2 linked regions of the Caldalkalibacillus thermarum genome follow. The protein of the gene in region 2 interacts with the protein of the main gene of each other region in a pairwise test. Links are inferred from orthologs where the notes say so. Each region holds a gene or a part of one and is shown on either strand. Other genes may lie near its edges. The genes, in order: IEW48_RS04505 and IEW48_RS11960.

Region 1 (7,510 bases), on a different replicon or contig from region 2:
ACATTCCTGTCATCTCAGCCAACAAAGAATTGATCGCCAAGCGGGGACAGCGATTGCATCAAATAGCCAGCCAAGCGGGCACCTGGCTGAGCTATGAAGCCAGTGTGGCCGGCGGTATTCCCATTTTGGCAGCTTTAAAAAATTCTTTAAAGTTTAATCATATTTCAGAACTTCAAGGCATCTTAAACGGAACCACTAACTATATTTTGACCAAAATGAGTCAGGAGGGAAAATCTTTCAGCGATGTTTTGCATGAGGCACAAGCATTAGGTTATGCTGAAGCAGATCCCACAAGCGATGTGGAAGGATGGGATGCCTTATATAAGCTGCAAATTTTAGCTTACCTGATAACCGGGAGCTGGGAGTACAGCTCCAGCTTTACCTGCCGTGGGATCAGCGAGGTCCAAGCTTGGCACTTGAAGGCAGCCCAAAAGTTCGGCCTGACGCTCAAGCTGACTGCCTCCCTGTTCAGGACGGCCACAGGAGTGGAAGGGCGCGTTGAGCCTGTCTTCTTGCCTGCTGGCCATCCTTTGGCCCAAGTGAATGGAGTGACCAATGCTGTCATGGTCACAGGTGATACGGTCGGCCAGTTGGTCTTTCAAGGCCCTGGGGCAGGCAAACATCCAACTGCGAGTGCCATGATTGAAGACTTTGTCTTCGGCCATCAGCAGTTTAAAACCGGTTGTTTTCCAGCCCATCCCGGGCGATTTGCATCCTCTGAAGTCCCTGCGCCAGCCCTTGACTCAAATGGGACAGAGCAAAAAAATGGAGCGGAAAAGCATCAACCCTCCCGTCATCACAGAGAAGATTACGTTATTGCTTTTTGGCAACAAACAAAGGGGCAGCGTGAAGTTGAGCGGTTGGTCCAAAACAGTCAAGGAGAATGGCTGTACTGTGAGCAGACAGAGCAATTTGGCACAGGACTGTTAAGAATGACCGATGCCCGCTGGCGGGAAGAACTCATCTGCTGTCCGGAAGTTACCCTTTACCCGGTTCTCATTAATGGAGATGAGTGGCAAACCACCGCTCTGGAAAGCATACAGACAGATGTGGAGAGCCCTGCTTATACCTAACCCTTACAACTGCTGTCTCTCCTGTTTATATCACCTAACGGGCCCAACATGCTTTCTGCTGTGGCCGCACTGCCAGCGGTACCCTGATCAAATCCTTATCCTGCATCAGTTGCCAGTTCTTGTGCGGCCGCTGTAGCCAGAAAATCTTTTTTTGTCTTTTTTCTTTCGTGCTACATAGCTGACATGAAAGTGGCAAATACTAACGCTGACTGAACCTTTCTAGAAAGCGAGGAGACTTAAATGAAGTTCCTTTATCGAGGAATGCTGGTATGTACATTGTTGACGTTATTGCTGACAGGGGGGTGCAGGCCAGCCGATGAACCGCCTCCAGAAGAGGATATAGTCGAAGATGAAACGGTACCTGATGAGGCTGAACCGGACACAGAAACCCCTGAGGAAGAAGCCGCTCCAGAGGGAGCAGATGCCCAAATGATTGCTGAAGGGGAAGCTGTCGTACAGCAAAGCTGTGTCTCTTGTCATGGTGAAAACTTGGAAGGCGGAATGGGGCCCAGTTTACATGGCATAACCGAAAAGTATACCCGTGAAGAGCTGTATGACATCCTGGTGAATGGCATCGGCAGCATGCCCGCTGGAACGGCCCGCGGTCACGAGGAAGAGGTCATTGCTTACCTCATGACGTTAGACTAACATGCACACATGTGAGAGTGGACAGGAGGGGATGGCAATCCTCTCTTTTCTTTAGACCACACAAACAACTTTTTGTATATTTTTTAGCTGTTGACTGACCCGTCAGTCAGAACGTATACTTGTTAGAGAATCATGTAAACTGTGGAGAGGAGTAGGGGTACGGGATGAGAAAGTGGTATCTGCTGCTGATATTCGTCATCCTGCTCTTAAGCGGATGCAATGGGACCAATGTACAAACGGAAGAGGCAGAGGTCTACCCGGTTGAGTTCTATACTGTCAGTAAGCAAAGCGTAGAACAGACCATCTCATTTACAGGTACGGTGATGGCCAGGGAACACCTGCCCATTTTTCCCGTTGTGACAGGAGAAGTCAAAAAAGTGCATGTCCAAAACGGTGACCAAGTGGAAGCGGGTCAACTATTAGTAGAATTGGAAGCAACAGAGATTCACAACAGTATTGAACAAGCGGAGGCAGCGCTTCAGGCAGCCCAGGCCCAGCTGGAAAGTGCCAAAGCGATGCGGCAGCAAGCGATCCGCCAAGCTGAACTGCAGCTGGAACAAGCTAAGCAGGCATACCAGGCCGTCCAGTCTGCTGAAGCGCCCGAAATCCGTCTGGATGAAGACAATGAACAACTCAGAGAAGTGCTAGATCCTCTTGTGCAAATGAATCAGGCTCAACGGGAAAGGGAATTGCAACAGGCAGAAATGAGCGTCCGAGCCGCTCAACTTGCCTTGGAACAGGCTCAAGGAACAGAATCAGTACAGGCAGCAGAAGCAGCCGTCCAACAGGCGGAAGTTGGCTTAAGAATAGCCCAGCAACAAAAAAAGCATACGCGTCTCACAGCTCCTATTGCAGGCCAGGTTGCTGAGCTGGCCGTGCAGGAGGGCCAATTTGTCTCTCCCCAGCTGCCACTGCTGAGCATTGTTGATCTGTCCCGGCCCTATGTGCACGCCACTGTCAGTGAAGATCAATTGCAGTGGATTGAAGTGGGCCAAGAGGTGCAGATTGTCTTAAACGCCTTGAACAGCGTCACCTCCGGGCAAATCAGTTACATCAGCCCTCTTCCCGCCCAGCAATCCCGTTCCTATCCCGTGGAAATATCCTGGGCAGAGGCCCCTGACGGGGTTGTGCCGGGGATGCTGGCCCGGGTGACAGCAGATTTAACTTCTGCCGAGGCGCAACTCATGGTACCCGTTGACGCCGTCGTCTACGACCAGGACCGTCATGTCGTTTTTGTGATCACGGATGGCGTGGCCAGGGCCCGGCCGGTCACAGTTGGTGAAGAGTTGGGAGAATGGCTGGTGATCGAAGACGGGCTTGACGAGGGTGAACAGATTGTTGTCAGCGGCCAATATAGTCTGGTAGATGGTGCTAAAGTGGACATACGTAAGGAGCGTCATGTAGATGAAATTAACTGATCTGTCAGTACATCGCCCTGTCGGTGTTGTCATCATTGTGATCGCTGTCATGATTCTGGGTGCCATCTCCTTGACCAATTTGTCTATAGATCTGTTGCCAGACATTAATTTGCCAGTTGCTGTAGTGATGACCTCCTATTCGGGTGCGGCACCTCAAGAGGTGGAAACGTTGGTGACCCGCCCGCTTGAAGGAGGGCTAAGCACGCTTGAAGGGCTGGAACGGATTCAATCACTGTCGGTCCAGAACCAATCCTTAATCATTCTGGTCTACGATTTTGGCACCAATATGGATCAAGCCATGCTGGAAATTCGGGACCGTCTGGATCTGATACGCCAGGCATTGCCTGACGGAGCTGATGATCCTGCGCTGTTCCGCTTTGATCCCAATGCCTTCCCCATCATCCAACTCAGCTTGTCTGGCAGTGTCAGCGAAGCACAGCTGACCAGTCTGGCTGAGGAAAGAGTAATTCCCCGCCTGGAACGGTTACCGGGTGTGGCGCAGGTCAGTCTGATCGGCCAAACACCACGGGAGATCCACGTTGAAGTCGATCCCCACCGTCTGGCTGCCTATCAATTAAACCTTTTGCATATTGTCCAGTTGTTGGGAACTGAAAATGTAAGCACATCAGCTGGCACGCTGCCCCGCGGACAAATGGAAATGTCCTTGCGGGTCATCGGGGAATTGCAGGACAGTGAAGATGTGCGCGGTCTGCTCATCCCATTGCCCACAGGAGAAGTGATCCGGCTGGAGGATGTGGCTGAGGTCAAAGATACCACCGCTCCAACCCAGTCATATGCCTTTGTCAATGGACAACCCACACTCAGCCTTAATATCACCAAGCAATCAGACGCCAACACTGTCGCCGTCGCCCGGGCTGTCGAGCGTGAACTGGAGAAACTGGCAGCTGAATTGCCTTCATTTATCGAGATTAACACCATCTTGGACACCTCCCAGTTTATACGGGAGTCTATAAACAATGTGGTCCGCAATATGATCTTGGGCGCAAGCATGGCTGTGTTTATTCTTTTAGTTTTTTTGCGCAGCGTGCATAGCACACTGGTGATTGCGGCTTCCATCCCCATTGCCCTGATTTCCGCTTTTACCCTCATTTATTTTTCAGGCCAAACCTTAAACATATTGACCATGGGAGGGCTGGCTCTGGGCATCGGTTTAATGGTGGACAGCTCCATTGTTATTTTAGAAAACATCTATAAGTACCGGGAACGGGGCTTTCATGCTGTGGAAGCGGCCAAACGGGGAGCCCAAGAGATTGGCAGCGCCGTCATCGCTTCCACCTTAACCAGCGTGGTTGTGTTTTTACCGATCATCTTCACCACCGGCTTGGCAGCGGAAATTTTCTTTCCGCTGGCCATTACGGTCGCCTTTACTCTTTTGGCTTCGCTGGCGGTCGCTATCACACTGGTGCCGATGCTGGCCAGCCGCTTGATGCCGCCCTCCTCCCCAGCAGAAACCCAAGGTTGGCTTACCCGGCTGAGCGATCGGCTGGGATCCATGCTGGCGCTTATTGGTCAGCGGTACAGGCAAGCCCTTAACTGGGCCATTGCCCATCGCAAGACGGTTCTAGTGGCCACCCTGTTGTTGCTCGGTGGCTGTTTGACATTGGTTCCTTCCATTGGGGTTGAGTTTTTGCCCATTCTTGACCAAGGTGAAATCCTGGTAGAGGTAGAACTGCCTGTCGCCAGCAGTCTGGAGCACACGGTCGGGGTGCTGGCCGGACTGGAACAACAGATACTGGACATCGCTGAAGTGGAACTGGTCTTTACCTCAGCAGGACAAGACAACATGGCTATGCGGGGCAATGCCCAAAACCGGGGCAGCATGTATATTCGCCTGCTCCCTGCAGATAAGCGGGAACGCTCCACCACAGCTGTGATGGAGGAGCTGCGTCAGCTCACCCAGTCCATTCCTGATGCTGAAGTGACGGTGAGTAGGCTGGACAGCACTGGAATGGATGAAGCACCTGTCCGAATCGAGATCTCCGGGCACGAACTGGACACCTTGGCCGAACTGGCTGAGGAAGTCAGCTGGAGCATGGCACAAGTGCCTGGTCTGGCCAATATCATCACGTCTCTTGAACAGAGCCGCCCTGAATTGCAAGTGATCATAGACAAGGATTTAGCCAGTCAGTATGGTTTGACACAGAACGAAGTGATGCAAACCATCCGCCTGGGTTTTCAAGGGCAAGTGGCCACCGTGATCCGCAAGGAAGGCGAAGAGATCAATGTTCGCGTGTTACTTTCCGAACAGAACCGGCAATCTGTTGAGGATCTGGCCCAACTGCCGCTGGTCACCCCGTTGGGTGACAGCATCACCCTGAATACAATTGCCCGTTTTGAACAGACAGAAGGACCGCCTGTGATCTCCCGTCAAAACCAGCAGCGGGGTGTGGCCATCAGTGCTGATTTAACCACTGAGCGGGATTTGGGCAGTGTGGTAGAAGATATCCGCCGCCAGCTGGAGGAGATTCCTTTTCCCGAGGGCTACCAGTATGAGTTTGGCGGCCAGTATGAACAAATGATCGAAGCCTTTGGTGACTTAACCCTGGCATTGGGCTTGGCTGTCTTCTTGGTTTATGCCGTTATGGCTGTCCAGTTTGAAAAGCTGATGTATCCTTTTATTATCATGTTTAGTTTGCCTGTGACCAGTATCGGGGTGATTGTCGGCCTGTTTGTAACCGGCCATTCGTTCAGTACACCAGCCTTTATCGGTTTAATTGTGCTGGCTGGCATTGTGGTGAACAACGCCATTGTGCTGGTGGACTATACCAACACTTTGCGCCAGCGGGGACTGAGCCGGGAAGACGCGCTCTTAACCGCCGGGCAAGAGCGGCTGCGCCCCATTATGATGACCATGCTTACCACCGTGCTGGCCATGGCACCCTTGGCCCTTGGCCTGGGTGAAGGTGCCGAATTACAAGCCCCTATGGCGGTTGTGATTGTCTTTGGTCTATCTTTTTCAACGTTGATCACGCTGTTTGTGGTCCCTGTCATGTACATCTATATGGACCGGTTGACAGAATGGTTTAAAAGGCGGTTAAAGCAGAGAAAAAAGCTGCTGGCTGAACCGCATTGAACCACCAGTTCACATCCCGTGTGATGAAGGAGGTGTGACCATGTCAGACAATGGCATACACCCGGACGCTGGCAAGCGTCAAAAAATATTGGAGAGTGCATTTGCGGTGTTTTCCCAAAAAGGATACCAGCAAACCAAAGTGGAAGAAGTAGCCCAACATGCCGGTATCGGCAAGGGAACTGTTTATCTCTACTTTACCAGTAAAGAAGAGCTGCTGCGGGAAATGTTGAAGGCCATGATTAAGAAGTATCTGTCTGAATTGAAACAAAAACTGGCTGAAGAAACAGATCCCTGGGCCAAATTGAAAGTCATGTACACTATCCATGTCTCTCTGTTGCAAGAGAATCCTTCCTTGGTCCAGTTGCATCTTCATGATTTTGCCTTTGTCAATGACCAATTCCGTTCCTGGCTGGAAACAGAAAAGAAAGATTTTGTCAATCACATTGCGGCTATCATTGAGTCTGGCATCCAAACGGGTCAGTTCCGGCCGCTTAATGCCAAGCTGGCAGCGGCACTGATCATCTCCAGTCTCGGTGTGTTTTTACCTCCACACAGTTCCGAATGTTTTTCAGTTGACGAACTGGTCGATCTTTTGTTTCACGGGATGAGCCGCAGGGTTTCGGCCCAAGCTTAAGGGATGGGCCGTGATGTGCAAAACGCATGGTTTCAGCAAACCATGCGTTTTGTATTACTGAAGGACCCGGTGTTTTAATTGCGGAAAGTGCTCCCGTATCCGCTTCACTTCATCCAGGTCAATCTCAGCCGTGACAATGGCTTCAGATTCCCCCGCCTGTGCCCGGACAACGCCCCACGGGTCAACAACCTGACTGTACCCGCCCAGCAAAACATGACGCGTGTGCCCCACACAGTTGGCAGAGATGAGAAAACACTGGTTCTCTACAGCTCGTACAGCATTAAACAATTGCCAGTGCGCCAAGCGCTGGTGTGGCCAGGCCGAGGTTACCAGAAAAATTTCCACCCCCAAATCAACCTGCTTCCTGAAAAGTTCAGGAAACCTTAAATCATAACAGGTAGACAATCCTACCCGCCCTACCTTAGTTTCAGTCACTGTAATTTCCTCGCCGCGGGTTAACAGCTCCCCTTCCTGTGATCCATAGCGAAAAAGGTGGATTTTGCGATACGTAGCCAATAGATCACCGTTAGCGTCAAACAGAACACCGGTATTGTAATACTGCTCCCCTGCTTGTTCCACAAAGCTGCCAGCGAACAAAACACTGTTCAGCTGGCGCGCCACCTGGGCCATACGCTGCACAAAA
Region 2 (13,154 bases):
ACTGCCTGTCATTTTGATGTATTTGTGGCTGCTCTTAAATTCGTTTTCCAGCCAGATGAAGTACGGTTTTATACCGGTAAACTTTACTCTGGATAACTGGCGGTTTCTGTGGACGAACGTGGAAATTGCCGGGTCTGTTTACCCGAGTATTTGGCTGGCCACTTGGAACTCCTTGGTCTTTGCCGGCGTATTAACCATCCTGGAGGTCATCATAGGCGTGATGGCCGGTTTTGCCCTGTCCCGCTTAAGGTTTCCCGGCCGTCATGGGTTATTAAAGATTACTTTGATTTTACACGCATTCCCAAGTATCGCCCTGTTGATTGCTGTCTTTTACATCCTTAACTTTCTTGGCTTGTTTGATACCTTATGGGGAGTCGTCCTGGTCAAGACCGCCCTGCAAATTCCTCTCACGGCGTGGATTATTAAAGGTTTCTTCGATGATGTGCCCTGGGATGTGGAATGGGCCGGTTTAATCGATGGGTGCAACCGGTTTAAAGTATGGTATTCCATTGTCCTGCCCTTGGTTAAACCTGGAATTGCCGCCGTATGCATCTTTTCATTCCTGTCTGGCTGGTCGGAGTTTCTGTTACTCTATACCTTTATCATTAGTGACAGTAATATCACCTTGGCCACCTATTTGCAAAAGCTGCTGAGCGATCCCAACTTGGTGCCGTACGGTTTATTGACAGCTGTTTCGGTCTTCTATATGCTGCCTGTCATTGTCTTCTTCATCCTCACCCAAAAATCCTTAATGCATATGCATGCGGGAGGAGGTAAAGGCGTATGAGAATAGAGTTAAGAAATGTGTCCAAGCGCTTCGATAAGGCCGATGTGATTGAGAACTTGAATTTGGTGATTGAGGACGGGGAATTTGTGGCTTTATTGGGGCCCAGCGGGTGTGGAAAATCCACCACCCTGTTGATGCTGGCCGGAATATACAAGCCGACTAAGGGAGACATTCTTTTTGACGGGCAAATTGTGAATGAAGTAGAACCCAAAGACCGGAAAATAGGGATGCTCTTTCAAAGTTACGCCTTGTACCCGCACATGACCGTACTGGAAAACATTATGTTCCCTTTAAAACAAATGAAAGTGCCCAAAAAAGAAAGGGTTGAGCGGGCCAAAGAAGCAGCAGCACTGGTTAAACTTGACCACTTGCTTGACCGCCTGCCCAGCGAACTGTCCGGCGGCCAGCAGCAGCGCGTCGCCTTGGCCCGTGCGGTTGTGAAAGAACCGAAATTGCTTCTGTTGGATGAACCCCTTTCAAATTTGGATGCCCGCTTAAAGATTGAAATGAGAGAGGAGATTAAACGGATTCAGCAGGAGCTCGGGATCACGACAGTCATGGTCACCCATGACCAGGAAGAGGCCTTAACCATGGCAGACCGGGTTGCCATCATGAAAGATGGAGAATTAGTCCAATACAGTAAGCCCCTTGATTTGTATCATCACCCCAAAAACTACTTTGTTGCCCATTTCATTGGCAGCCCGCCCATGAACTTTTTGAAAGGTCAATTATCTGTGCAGGATGATCAGCTTCAGTTTGCCGGTGAGGGCACAAAGATCAACTTGGGCCGCTGCCTCAAGGAATTTAACGTCCGTGACGGCCAAAGTGTCTATCTGGGGGTGCGGCCCCATGATTTGAAACTGGGCAAAAAGGGTCAGATTACATTAACGGGGGTTATCAATCTGACAGAGCCTCTGGGTCACACCACCCTGGTCAATGTGACGGTCGGCAACTCATTGTTCCGCTTCTTCAGTGACAAAAAATTTGTAGCAGGTTTGAGAGGCGAAGTGGAAATATCTTTTGACAGACACGCCTTGCATTTGTTTGATGCTTCAACCGGGGAATCGCTCAGCAAGGGGCACTTGGCTGATGAGCCAGAAGTCAGTGAAAACATTATACCTATGTAACGTTGGGGCTGCCATTGTTACCACAGTATAGAAGAAACCCCTGATGCTTCGTGAGAAGGTCAGGGGGTGTTTTATTATGACTACCCATTAAACTGTTTGATTTTATGGATCAACTGTTCCTCAATTTCCCGGTTCTTTTGCTCAAGACGGCCATTAATCAAGAAAGCATCGATGATAACCCAGATAAAGGTCGGCAGGAAAAAGGTAAACCACCCCACCAGCAAGGTGACCAGGAGCATACCCACAGCGTAACCGGTATCACCTAAGTAGAAGCGGTGTCCTCCCAAACCTCCCAAAAAGAACCATAACAGCCACATGACCACTTTGCTTTTCTTTTTATTGTTGAACTCCGACTGGAGCATAGCCAGTTGGCGTTCATCCAGTTGTTGCTTAAGGTACAAGTTGTCGCTCATGTCTCATCTCCCATTTCAAATTATTTTACGGTAAAGTTTATGCATGATCGAACTGAATATGCCTGATTGACCCGCCGTTTTTCCGCCTTGTCAAATTGTTGTGTGCACTTATTGTTGCAAAGATCACAAGCAACCCGTATAGTAGTCTTAAGCTGCCAGCAATACGCATAACGTATCCTAAAAATGTGTAACGATCAGGGGGCTGGCCAGTGCAAATGAAAATTACACTGAACAGGGGGATGGTCATGACAAATCAGGTGAAGCAAGACGGTGGCTGGATCAGAAAGGTTTATCTGTATCTCACCATGTTGATCACCTTGCTCATGGTGATCGGAGGCAGTGTCGGGGTGGTGATGGCCGTAGCAGACATCGTGGCGCCTACGCCTTACTACATGTCCTTTGAAGAGTATCGTCATATGCATACAGTGAAGCAGGGGGAAGGGCGTACAGAGATTGGCGGGGAAGCGGAAGTTGACGAGCAAACCTTGCGTGCCCAGTATGAAGAGATGATCCGGTTAGAACGGGAACGCTCGGTGGAACGGGCCAAAAACAGCTTGATCAAAAGTTTAGCCTGGGTATTGGTGCCCTTGCCTGTTTTTATTTATTTCCAACGGCAGGTGCGCAAAGGCGGGGGCAACAAAAATTAAGGCCTAACCGCTTCTTTGTTTGGGAGCCCATGGAGCAGACCCTGGCTACACTTAGGCAGATGGCACCAAAATGCTGCTGATCACATTCAAAAAGAGAGCAAATAAACGGACAGGGGAGAGGTGCTGATGAAAATACAAAGTGAACGTTTGGGTAAGGAACCCATCCCCAAATTGCTGGCCAGATTGTCCATCCCGGCCATGGTAGGCATGTTTGTCATGGCCCTGTATAACGTGGTTGATGCCATATTTATTGCCCGCAGTGTGGGCACTATCGGGGTGGCTGCAGTCTCCATCGCCTTTCCCGTCCAATTGATAGTGATGGCCATAGCCGGTGCGATTGGCATTGGCGGTGCCTCGGTGATATCCAGGCGCCTGGGCGCCCAAAAAACAGAAGAAGCTAACCGTGTCTTTGGCAATGTGATCAGTATGGTTTTAATGGTCAGCCTTGCCGGTGTGATTGCGGGTTTAAGTTTCCTGGAACCACTCTTACTGGCCTTTGGTGCCAGCGAGAGCATTATGCCTTACGCCAAGGATTATTTGGGCATTATCTTATTCGGCACCGTCTTTTTTGCTTTTGGCTTCTCGATGAATAACATTGTCCGCTCTGAAGGCAATGCCAAAATGGCCATGTTGACCATGGTCATTTCCGCCGGCCTAAATATGCTGCTCACCCCTGTCTTCATATTTGGTTTCGGCTGGGGCATTAAGGGGGCAGCTGGAGCAACCGTTTTAGCCCAGGCGATCACAGCACTGTATTTGGTTTACTATTTCAAATCGGGAAAAAGCAGCCTCACGTTCAAACCGGCCAATTTACGCCCTGACCTGGGTCTGCTCAAACAGATTTTCGCTATTGGGTCATCTGCGTTTGCTCACCAGGTGGCAGGAAGCATCATGTTTGTCATTGCCAATCATATGCTGGTCACCCACGGCGGCGATTTGGCCGTGGCTGTGTTTGGCATGATCCACCGCATTATCATGTTTACCATTTTGCCTATGCTAGGTATTATGCAAGGCACTGCACCCATCGTGGGTTACAATTACGGCGCCCGGTTGTATCAACGCGTCAGCGAGACGATCAAGCTGGCCTATAAAGTGTCGACACTAATGGGATTGGTTGTTTTTGCCCTGGTGATGACATTTCCTCACCTGTTTTTACGAATTTTTACCAATGATCCGGAAGTGCTGGAGATGGGTACCACAGCACTCAGGTTCATCTTTGCCCTGTGCATGACCATCGGCATCCAGATGGTGACAGGTGGCGTTTTTCAGGCGTTAGGTAATGCCAAGGCGGCTCTCATTTTATCCTCGGCCCGCCAGGTGCTGTTTCTGATTCCCTTGCTGTTTATCTTGCCGCCTTTCCTGGGCTTGACCGGCATTTGGCTGGCCTTTCCTCTGGCTGACCTGTTGGCCTTCTGTTTAGCGCTGTTCTACCTCTACAGGTACAAAAATCTATTCTTTAACCAGAATCAGGAGCCCCCGGCAGGTCATTTGCAACATCAAGGGTCCCCTGCTGATCTGCACAAGGGTACTGTTCAGAAGCCCTCGGTGCCCTCCGCTTAAGTGTAAGGCCACATTCTTCCATTTGCCTGACATGTGCTGCTCCGTTGGGGCAGTACAATGTTGTTTGTTTCAGATTATTTATGATATATTAAAAATACGGAACATTAAACGTGGGCATTCTGGTTTATAAAGGTATGTTGAGGGGATGAAGGATCAGGTGTTGGGTTTGGAAGTGGTTTTGGCCGGCGGGCGCATCATCCGCACGGGGAGCATGGCTGTCAAGTCAGCGGCCGTCCAGCCAGCGTAGAAGAAGATGTCCAGTTGGCCAAGGAGATGACCCGGCATAATGGCGCCAAGGCCTGGGAAGAAGAGCGGGATTCCCTGAGGCGAGCCCGCCTGTGGGAAGCCCGCCACCAGGCCGCATTGGCGATCATCGCCCGCTCACCTGGCAAAAAACATATGGTCACTGATGTGTGTGTGCCTATCTCTGTATTGCCCGAGGCGATTGTCCAGGCCAGATCCGAAATCGAGCGCCACCAGCTGGAGGCAGCCATTTTGGGACATGTAGGGGATGGCAATTTTCATGTGGCCTTTTGCTTTGATCCCGACCATCCAGACGAGCGCAACAAAGCGCTGGCCGTGAACGAAGCTGTGGTCAATTTTGCCCTGGCACATGGGGGGACTTGTACCGGAGAACATGGCATCGGACTGGGCAAAATCAAGTACCTGGAAGTCCAATACGGCCCGGCCGTTGAGGTGATGGCTGCCTTAAAACAAACCTTGGATCCCCGCCACATCTTAAATCCAGGAAAAATCATCAGGACCGGTATATAAACCCGGTCCCGTCTAAGATTATTGCTTTAGGGTTCTAGTGTGTCTAACAAGTCACGTGCAGCCTGCCAAGTCTCTTCGTCAATGTCCGCTTGTGCGGCAACCAGTTCTTTCAATAGCGCCACGGCTTCTGCTTTGCGGCCTGTATCCATCAAAAAACAAGCATAGCGGTAGCGGCCAAAATGCCAGTCTGGCATCGTTTGAAACAACTGCCGAAACTCTTCCTCCGCTTGGGCCACCTGCCCGTCCGCAGCCAGTATATCCGCTTTGTCACACCAATAATTGCCCCGTTGATATTCATCGTTTTCCAGTTCCAGCAAAGATTGGGTCACTTCCAGGCCCAGCTGTGTATACCCGTCATGATTAAAACAAAACATTTGTAAATCTTGCAAGGCATTGCGGAGATAATCCGAATGCCCCATTTGCCTGGCCTGGCTAACGTTGTCTTTTAGTGCCAGTTCCGCCCCCTTGACATCTTCAGCCTGTTCAAAGTACCGGGCAATGTGGACCCGGTTTTCCAGCTGAAAAAGGGGATGTAAAGGGTCGCCGAGAAACCATTTCGCAGCTTCGGTCATATAGGAACCTTGGCCTAAAATTAACATGCCGGCCATGGGATCCACCTGGTCCAGATCCGGTACAGTGGTGGTGACGTCTAAACAGCAGCGTTTATATTTTCGTCCGCTGCCACACGGGCAGGGTTCGTTACGGCCCGTTTTTTTCCGCTGCACGCCCAACAGGCGCACACCAGCTTCATATGCTTGTATATCGAACGGTTGTTTAAACTTCAGACTTTGATCCAGAAAATGAATAAAAACCCGCGCAATATTGGCCCTGGCCGCATGGTCACTTAAGCCCATCGCCCTGAGGCGGCGCATGGTGAGCGGCAAGCTTTCCAGCTGGGGATCAGCCAGCTGGTTTACAATGATGGCTTCAATATAGACATGTAAAAGCGGATTCACCCCATTGATCACCACTTGGCCAGGCAGGTGGTTGCGCCGTTCCAGAAGCAGCTGTACTTCAGGATGTTCTTCCAAAACAGCTGCTAAGCCAGCCACATGGATGTCCCCCTCAGCCAGCTCGGGCCTTAGAAGCTCCTTTACAAGCTGGTCCAAATCCGTCTTGTACTGCACAGGACTCCCCTCTCTCCACCGGTCATTTTAATACTTATTGTAGCGTATTTGGCCACTCACGTCACGTTAAAACATCAGGCGAAAGTCATCGCAGTAGATCCAGCATGGACAGCAAGCAAGGAGGAGGACAAACCCCCGAGATATTACGTAGAAAAAGTGAGCAAGACCATTGAACAAGTGACCAGAGACAACATCCCCTACCTTAAAGGCAAGGCCAATCTGCCCGTGTACCAAGCGTTAAAGGGGTTGGTCGGTTTTTAAAACGGGATAAGATGTGACCAAGAGAGTACCCTCAAACAATGAATCCGCTTACATGAATAAAGGAGATAAAAATACTGCCCACAAATACTTGACTCAGACTTCAATAGACACACGCTTGACAGAAATCCGGCCATATAGTTAAACTGTTTAATAGTTAAATCATTGAATCAATTGGTTGTAAAAGATCGTTGAGTGCGGATTGAGCCAGGAGTTGCGTGTATCGAGGATCTCGTGCCAGGAGGGAGAGTGAAATCGTGCACCAGGAAAGTATCCGGCACTTCATCGACCGTTATCTGTCCATCACTTTCTTCGTAACGAAAAGGGCAGCCATCCTGGTCAAATCAGAGCTGGATCAGGATATGACAACTGATCAATTTTTTTTGCTGCGTTATATCCAACGGTGTGGCCAATGTACATCAACGCAGTTGGCAGCCGCCTTTGTCGTTAACAAAAGCGCAATTACAGCCATCACCAACAGACTGGTGGATAAAGGTTTTCTGGAACGGAAACGCGATCCTCGTGACCGCCGTCTGGTCTGTCTTGAACTCTCACCCGCTGGAAAAAAGTGGCTGGCTGCAACTGAAGAAAAAATATACCAGCTGGTCAAAAAAGTGATCACTCATTTTTCACAACAGGAGATCGAAACCTTTATCAACACATATGAAAAACTGAATCACATCTTACGGGAGATGGAGGAAAAAGCATGAGAGGCATACTGAAAGGCAAGTGGCTGGTGCTGTTAATCTGGCTGGCCGCCTTGGGTATCCTGTGGTTCGCCAGCCCTGACATGGGTGAGCTGGTCCGTGAGAAGGGGCAGATTACCGTTCCTGACGGGTATTCCTCTGCGGTGGCTCAGGACATTTTAAATGAAGTACTGGAGCAGGAGGGCAAAGGAGGCCAAAAGTCTGCCGTCTTGGTCTTTCACCGGGAGAGCGGGCTCGCGGCAAGTGACAGGCAGGAAATAGAAGAGACCCTCCAACGGCTTAAAGAGGAGCAAGGAAGACTGGGCCTGGCAGAGATCATCTCCCCCTTTGAAGACTCAGACCTGGAGGAACGACTGATTTCTGCAGATGGAACCACCATTTTGATCCCTGTCGCTTTTGAAGAGCAGGGAAAGAGTGTCAGGGAAATCAGAGCAACGTTCAATCAGGCCTTAGAACAAGTCAGCGTTGAGCATTATTTGACCGGGGGCTGGCTGATTGACGAAGATATGATTGTCAGCGCACAGGAAGGGCTGAAAAAGACGGAAGGCATTACGGTGGTCTTTATCCTTGTGGTCATGCTGATTGTTTTCCGTTCCCTGGTAGCTCCCCTGGTGCCCCTGGTCACTGTGGGGATCACTTATTTGGTTTCCCAGTCCATTGTTGCTTTTCTCGTTGACCTGCTTCATTTTCCCTTGTCCAATTTTACACAAATTTTTCTGGTGGCCGTGTTGTTTGGCATCGGCACCGATTACTGCATCTTGCTGCTCAGCCGCTTTAAAGAAGAGCTGATCCGCCAGGATAACCGTAGCGAAGCGGTGGTGACCACCTACCGTACGGCAGGAAAAACGGTTTTGTACAGCGGTCTAGCGGTGATGATCGGCTTTGCTACAGTCGGTTTATCCACTTTCCAACTGTATCAATCGGCGGCAGCTGTGGCCGTCGGAGTGGCCATCCTGTTGTTGGCCTTAGGCACCCTTGTTCCAGTGTTTATGGCCCTCATGGGTCCCAGGCTGTTTTGGCCGGTCAGAGGCCAATTGGAACACCGTCCCAGTAAGCTGTGGGATGCCGCCGGCCGCTTTGCTCTGGCCCGGCCGCTCATCGCCCTGGCCGTTGTTGCTCTGATTACCGCGCCTGTTCTGCTCACGTATGACGGACAGATCTCCTTCGACCTGACAGAAGAGATCGGAGATGGCTATCCTTCTGTCAAAGGCTTTCACATCATCAGCGAACGTTTCGGACCCGGTGAAGCCATGCCTGTCCAGGTGGTGCTGCGGCACCATGCACCGCTGGACGGACCGGACCATCTGGTGCTGCTTGAAAAAATCAGCCGGGAGCTGGCCAAAGTGGATGGTGTAGAGCAGGTGCGTTCTGTCACCAGACCATTAGGGGAACCAGTCGAGGGATTCCTGGTCGCTCAACAAGCGGCCACACTGCAGGAAGGTTTGGAACAGGGGCGGAACGGGATTGAAGAAATCAGCTCTGGCCTGGGTGAAGCCAACGCACAGCTGGCTGCTGCCAAGCCCGAACTACAGGAAGCCACAAGGGGCATTCAAGAACTGGTCAGCGGTACGGAGGAGATTCAGGCCGGTCTGAATCAGCTGCACAACGGGCTGGCCCAGCTGGCACAGGGTGCAGACAGCGGCGCCAGTGGCGCAGAAGAGATCAGGCAAGGACTGGTGGAGATGAAAGCCAACGCCCGCCAGCTGCAGGCAGGGGCTGAACAACTGCTGCAAGGCTACCAAACAGCAGAGGAAAGCCTGGCTTCTGTCGCTGAACAGTATCGCCAGTTCCAGGCAGGATTGGCCCGTCTGGTGGAGCAACTGGCTCAGGTCCATCAGTCTTTGCAACGCGTGGAGGAAAGGCACCCCCAATTGCAGCAGGATGAAGAGTACCAGCAAACGAAGCAGGCCACAGCTGTCTTGCTCCAGCAAGGGCAGCAGCTGGCCGCCGGGTTGGAGCAGTTGAATGCGGCCTTGGCCCAGATCAAAACAGGTTTGGCCGAGGCCAATGCCGCCCTGTCCGGCGTGGCTGGCGGCCAGCAAGCTTTACTGGCCGGTTTGGATCAACTGATCACCGCCCTTGAAGAGTTGGAAGATGGTTTGAACGAGTTAGCGGATGGCCAGCAGCAGATCACCGGTCAGCTGCCCTCTTTGTCTGGCGGACTGGACCGGGTGAATAAAGGACAGCAGGAACTGCTGTTGGGCTTTGAACAACTGGGGGGACAAGTGGATGCCTTGATCAGCGGTTTGGATCAAAGCACAGCTGGCTTGCATCAAGTGGCGGACGGCTTGGCCCAGGCAGAACATTATCTGGCTGAACTCTCTGCTGTCGTTGACGAGGAAATGGCCGGCTGGCATGTGCCTCAGGAGGTGTTGGACAGCGCTGAGTTTCAGCAAGCGCTGGAGGCTTATCTCTCTGCCGATCAGAGGATAGCCACCTTTGATGTGATCCTGGCCGACAATCCCTACGCTATACAAGCGTTGGCCATGATCCCACAACTCGAGGAAGCTGTTCAACGGGCGGTCAAAGATACAGAACTGGAAGGGGCTCAACTGGCTGTGGGCGGTGTGACCAGCACCTATGCTGATTTGTACCACATTTCCAGTGAAGACTATGCGCGCACAGTGGTGCTGATGCTGTTGGGCATTGCCCTTATCCTGGTCGTTGTGCTTCGTTCCCTGGTGATGCCCATCTATTTGATTGCTTCCCTTGTGTTAACCTATTATACGTCCATGGCGGTCACAGAACTGATTTTTGTCAACGCATTGGGGTATTCGGGCATTAATTGGGCGGTCTCTTTCTTTGCTTTTGTGATGCTGATCTCCCTGGGGATCGACTACAGCATTTTCTTGATGAACCGCTTTAACGAATATCGGCACCTGTCGGTCAAGGAAGGCATATTGCTGGCCATGGGCAATATGGGCACCGTGATTATCTCTGCTGCTGTCATTCTAGGTGGGACGTTTGCGGCCATGTACCCATCAGGGGTCCTCTCCCTGATGCAAATTGCCACTATCGTCCTGACGGGGCTGTTCCTTTATGCTCTGGTGGTGCTGCCCCTCTTTGTACCAGTCATGGTCAGGATGTTTGGCCAGGCCAACTTTTGGCCGTTTAAGGATACACCTTCCGCCAGTGAAGAGCAGTAGGTGCTTTAAGGGGTTTTGTTCTGTTCAAACTGGAAAACGGGTTTTAACTTAATCGTTAGATCTTTAATAACAAACGACCTTAATTGGCCTTCCTTGCCGAAGGCCTCTTTTGTGCGGTAATAACCATCCTCGAGTCCCAGTACTTCGACCATTTTGTAGCCGGGATCCACAAGCCAGTACTCTTGGACACCAAATTGCTGGTAAAGCTTCAACTTTTCGTTCCGGTCTTTCAATGCTGTTGCAGGTGATAGTACTTCCACTACCAGCGTTGGGGGGCCGTAACACCCTTTGGAAGCCAGTTGATTGGGATTACAGATGACAGCCAGATCAGGCTGCAGGACATGATCGGGATGGTCATAATCTTCTTTTGCGCTCAAATACACATCAAAAGGAGCAACCGCCACATAGCAGGCTTTGTTGCCAAAATACGCCCGCAAAGCAAAATGAAGTTCGCCAACGATATACTGATGTTCCCAGGATTTCATTATACCACTTTCATGACCTCATCATAGCTCGGCAAGGCAGCCATGGCGCCGATTTTGGTGCACACCAGGGCCCCCACCCTATTGGCAAAAGCGACGATCTCCTTCATTTGTCCCATATCGCCTAAGGCCTGTAGGGGATCATCCAGGCGGGCCAACTGAAACAATACGGCTCCCACAAAGGCATCACCAGCGCCTGTGGCATCCACCGCTTTAACCGGGATGCTTTCGACCAAGGTCTGTTGCTCCCCGGCCGAAAGGAATGTTCCTTCCTTGCCAAGGGTGACAGTTACGGCCTGGGGGCCTAACTGAAGTATCCTTTGCACACCCTGTGTTGGATCGTTTGTTCCGCTTATAACCTCCAGTTCCTCGGCACTGACTTTGACGAAATCAGCCTGGCTTAGCGCTTGGCGGGTTAACCGGACAAACTCCTTTGTTCTGCCTTTCCACAGGTCCCCGCGGTAGTTGGGATCAAAGGAAACCAGCTGTCCGTTATCCTTGGCTTCTTCCATGAGGCGCAAGTAGGTGTCCCGGAATGGCTTGTCCAGCAAGGCGGTCGCTGATCCGAAGTGAATCACTTTAGCTTGGCGGATTTTTTTCAGGTCTAACTCATCATAGTTTAAGAGGCCATCCGCTCCCCGGTTGAACACAAAGTCCCGTTCCCCCTCTTTGGTCAGGGAAACAAAGGCAAGAGTGGTGGGAGCATGTTTATCCATGACCAGCATGGAGGTATCCACCTGTTGCTCATCCAACACCTGTTTTAAAAAGCTGCCAAACGGATCATGGCCCACTTTGCCGACAAAAGCAGCCTGGCCGCCCAGTTTGGCTACGCTTGCGGCCACGTTGGCCGGCGCCCCGCCGGCCTGCTTCACAAAGTGAGTGCCCCGGCTCAAATCCACGTCTACATCAGTGCAAAAAAAGTCAATCAAAAGCTCGCCAATGGTGACAACCAGCGAACCGGCTGAGGTTTTCATGGTTTAGTCACTCCTTGTCTGTGTGGCAAAAACTTTAATTAATATTAATTATAGCATGTTTTAAGTCCCACTTTTTCAGGTTGATGATTTGAATAGGCTGATCGGCAAAAAAGCGGATGCCGGTGGCCCCTTCACTGGGATACACACGGGCTGTCATCACTGTTGTCCCGCCGTTGATAAAAATTTCTACAGACGATTTATCAATAAAACAGCGCAAGTGGAGCTGGTTATTTTCCAAGGGCACTTCTGCCTGGCGGATGCCGCCAGGACCTTGACCCGAGCGGTTGCGGTCCAGGCTCACGAGGCTGTCATCTCTGGTGTAAGTCAGGACTGTTTCTTCCCCTCTCTCTTCATTCACTCTCAGTTTCAACCCAAAGCGGGAAGCAGCCTGGGCATCGATGACAAGCTCCAGTTCCACGTGATCGCCGCTGATCCCCTCCAAGGCAAGCTCACCTTCCACCATCACCTGGGTATAATACACTTCATTTTCCCTCAACCGTTCTAACTCGGGAACAGGTGTGGAGACGATCTGGCCGTTCTTGATCCTTAGCAAGCGGGGCAGTGTCATCGCCCCTGCCCAGCCGCAGCTTTGTGTGGGCATGGGACTCTCCCACATGTCCATCCAGGCGATGAGGATTCTTCTTCCTTTGTTGTCAATTGTTGTTTGAGGGGCATAAAAATCAAAGCCATAATCCAAGAGCTGAAAAGGGCCGTGGGAAAGTTGGCCTGTTTCATAGTTTAACGTGCCGATGACATAACCCGATTGATGCAGATTATGGTAATAGATGCCTTCCGGTTTCATGCCTTGGGGGGACATGACCAGCACATCTTGGCCGTCTAAGTGGAAGAAATCGGGACACTCCCACATGAAACCGAAATTTCCTTCCCCTTTGGCCATGACATTGACAAATTCCCAGTTGATCAAATCAGGAGAACGGAACAACAGGGCCTGGCCTTGGTTGGTTTTGGTTTTGGAGCCGATCACAGCATAGTACTGCCCTTCATGCTCCCAGACCTTTGGATCTCTGAAATGGTGGGGGTGTATGTCTCCTTCCGGTGCAGCAGCAATCACCGGGTTCTCTGCCAGTTTGGTAAACCGCACCCCATTGTCACTCACGGCCAAAGCCTGGGTTTGCTGCAGATCCTTATCAT

What was found.
Region 1: the proteins of IEW48_RS11960 (region 2) and IEW48_RS04505 interact in binary tests that used the Bacillus subtilis proteins (3 or more experiments, as listed by UniProt). The link is inferred for Caldalkalibacillus thermarum from one-to-one orthologs.

The regions. Positions count from the first base shown.
Region 1 is NZ_BMKZ01000008.1:376-7,885, reverse strand. The notes cover bases 2,726-6,433. They hold IEW48_RS04505 (efflux RND transporter permease subunit), read left to right. Parts: upstream 2,726-3,125; coding sequence 3,126-6,233; downstream 6,234-6,433. Other genes in these bases: IEW48_RS04500 (TetR/AcrR family transcriptional regulator), read left to right, coding at 6,274-6,433; IEW48_RS04510 (efflux RND transporter periplasmic adaptor subunit), read left to right, coding at 2,726-3,139. In the rest of the region: IEW48_RS04520 (homoserine dehydrogenase), read left to right, coding at 1-1,073; IEW48_RS16975 (c-type cytochrome), read left to right, coding at 1,314-1,721; more of IEW48_RS04510, read left to right, coding at 1,886-2,725; more of IEW48_RS04500, read left to right, coding at 6,434-6,867; IEW48_RS04495 (carbon-nitrogen family hydrolase), read right to left, coding at 6,922-7,510. UniProt on the Bacillus subtilis protein: Required for self-resistance to surfactin, an antimicrobial lipopeptide surfactant produced by B.subtilis. Also required for swarming motility.
Region 2 is NZ_BMKZ01000031.1:26,612-39,765, forward strand. What follows is about bases 7,000-10,746. They hold IEW48_RS11960 (MMPL family transporter), read left to right. Parts: upstream 7,000-7,399; coding sequence 7,400-10,546; downstream 10,547-10,746. Other genes in these bases: IEW48_RS11955 (MarR family winged helix-turn-helix transcriptional regulator), read left to right, coding at 7,000-7,403; IEW48_RS11965 (Uma2 family endonuclease), read right to left, coding at 10,552-10,746. Also shown: IEW48_RS11915 (carbohydrate ABC transporter permease), read left to right, coding at 1-787; IEW48_RS11920 (ABC transporter ATP-binding protein), read left to right, coding at 784-1,914; IEW48_RS11925 (TM2 domain-containing protein), read right to left, coding at 1,995-2,327; IEW48_RS11930 (hypothetical protein), read left to right, coding at 2,543-2,974; IEW48_RS11935 (MATE family efflux transporter), read left to right, coding at 3,101-4,534; IEW48_RS11940 (FAD-binding oxidoreductase), read left to right, coding at 4,796-5,308; IEW48_RS17115 (SEC-C metal-binding domain-containing protein), read right to left, coding at 5,335-6,435; IEW48_RS11950 (hypothetical protein), read left to right, coding at 6,484-6,696; more of IEW48_RS11955, read left to right, coding at 6,951-6,999; more of IEW48_RS11965, read right to left, coding at 10,747-11,031; IEW48_RS11970 (carbohydrate kinase family protein), read right to left, coding at 11,031-12,002; IEW48_RS11975 (glycoside hydrolase family 32 protein), read right to left, coding at 12,037-13,154.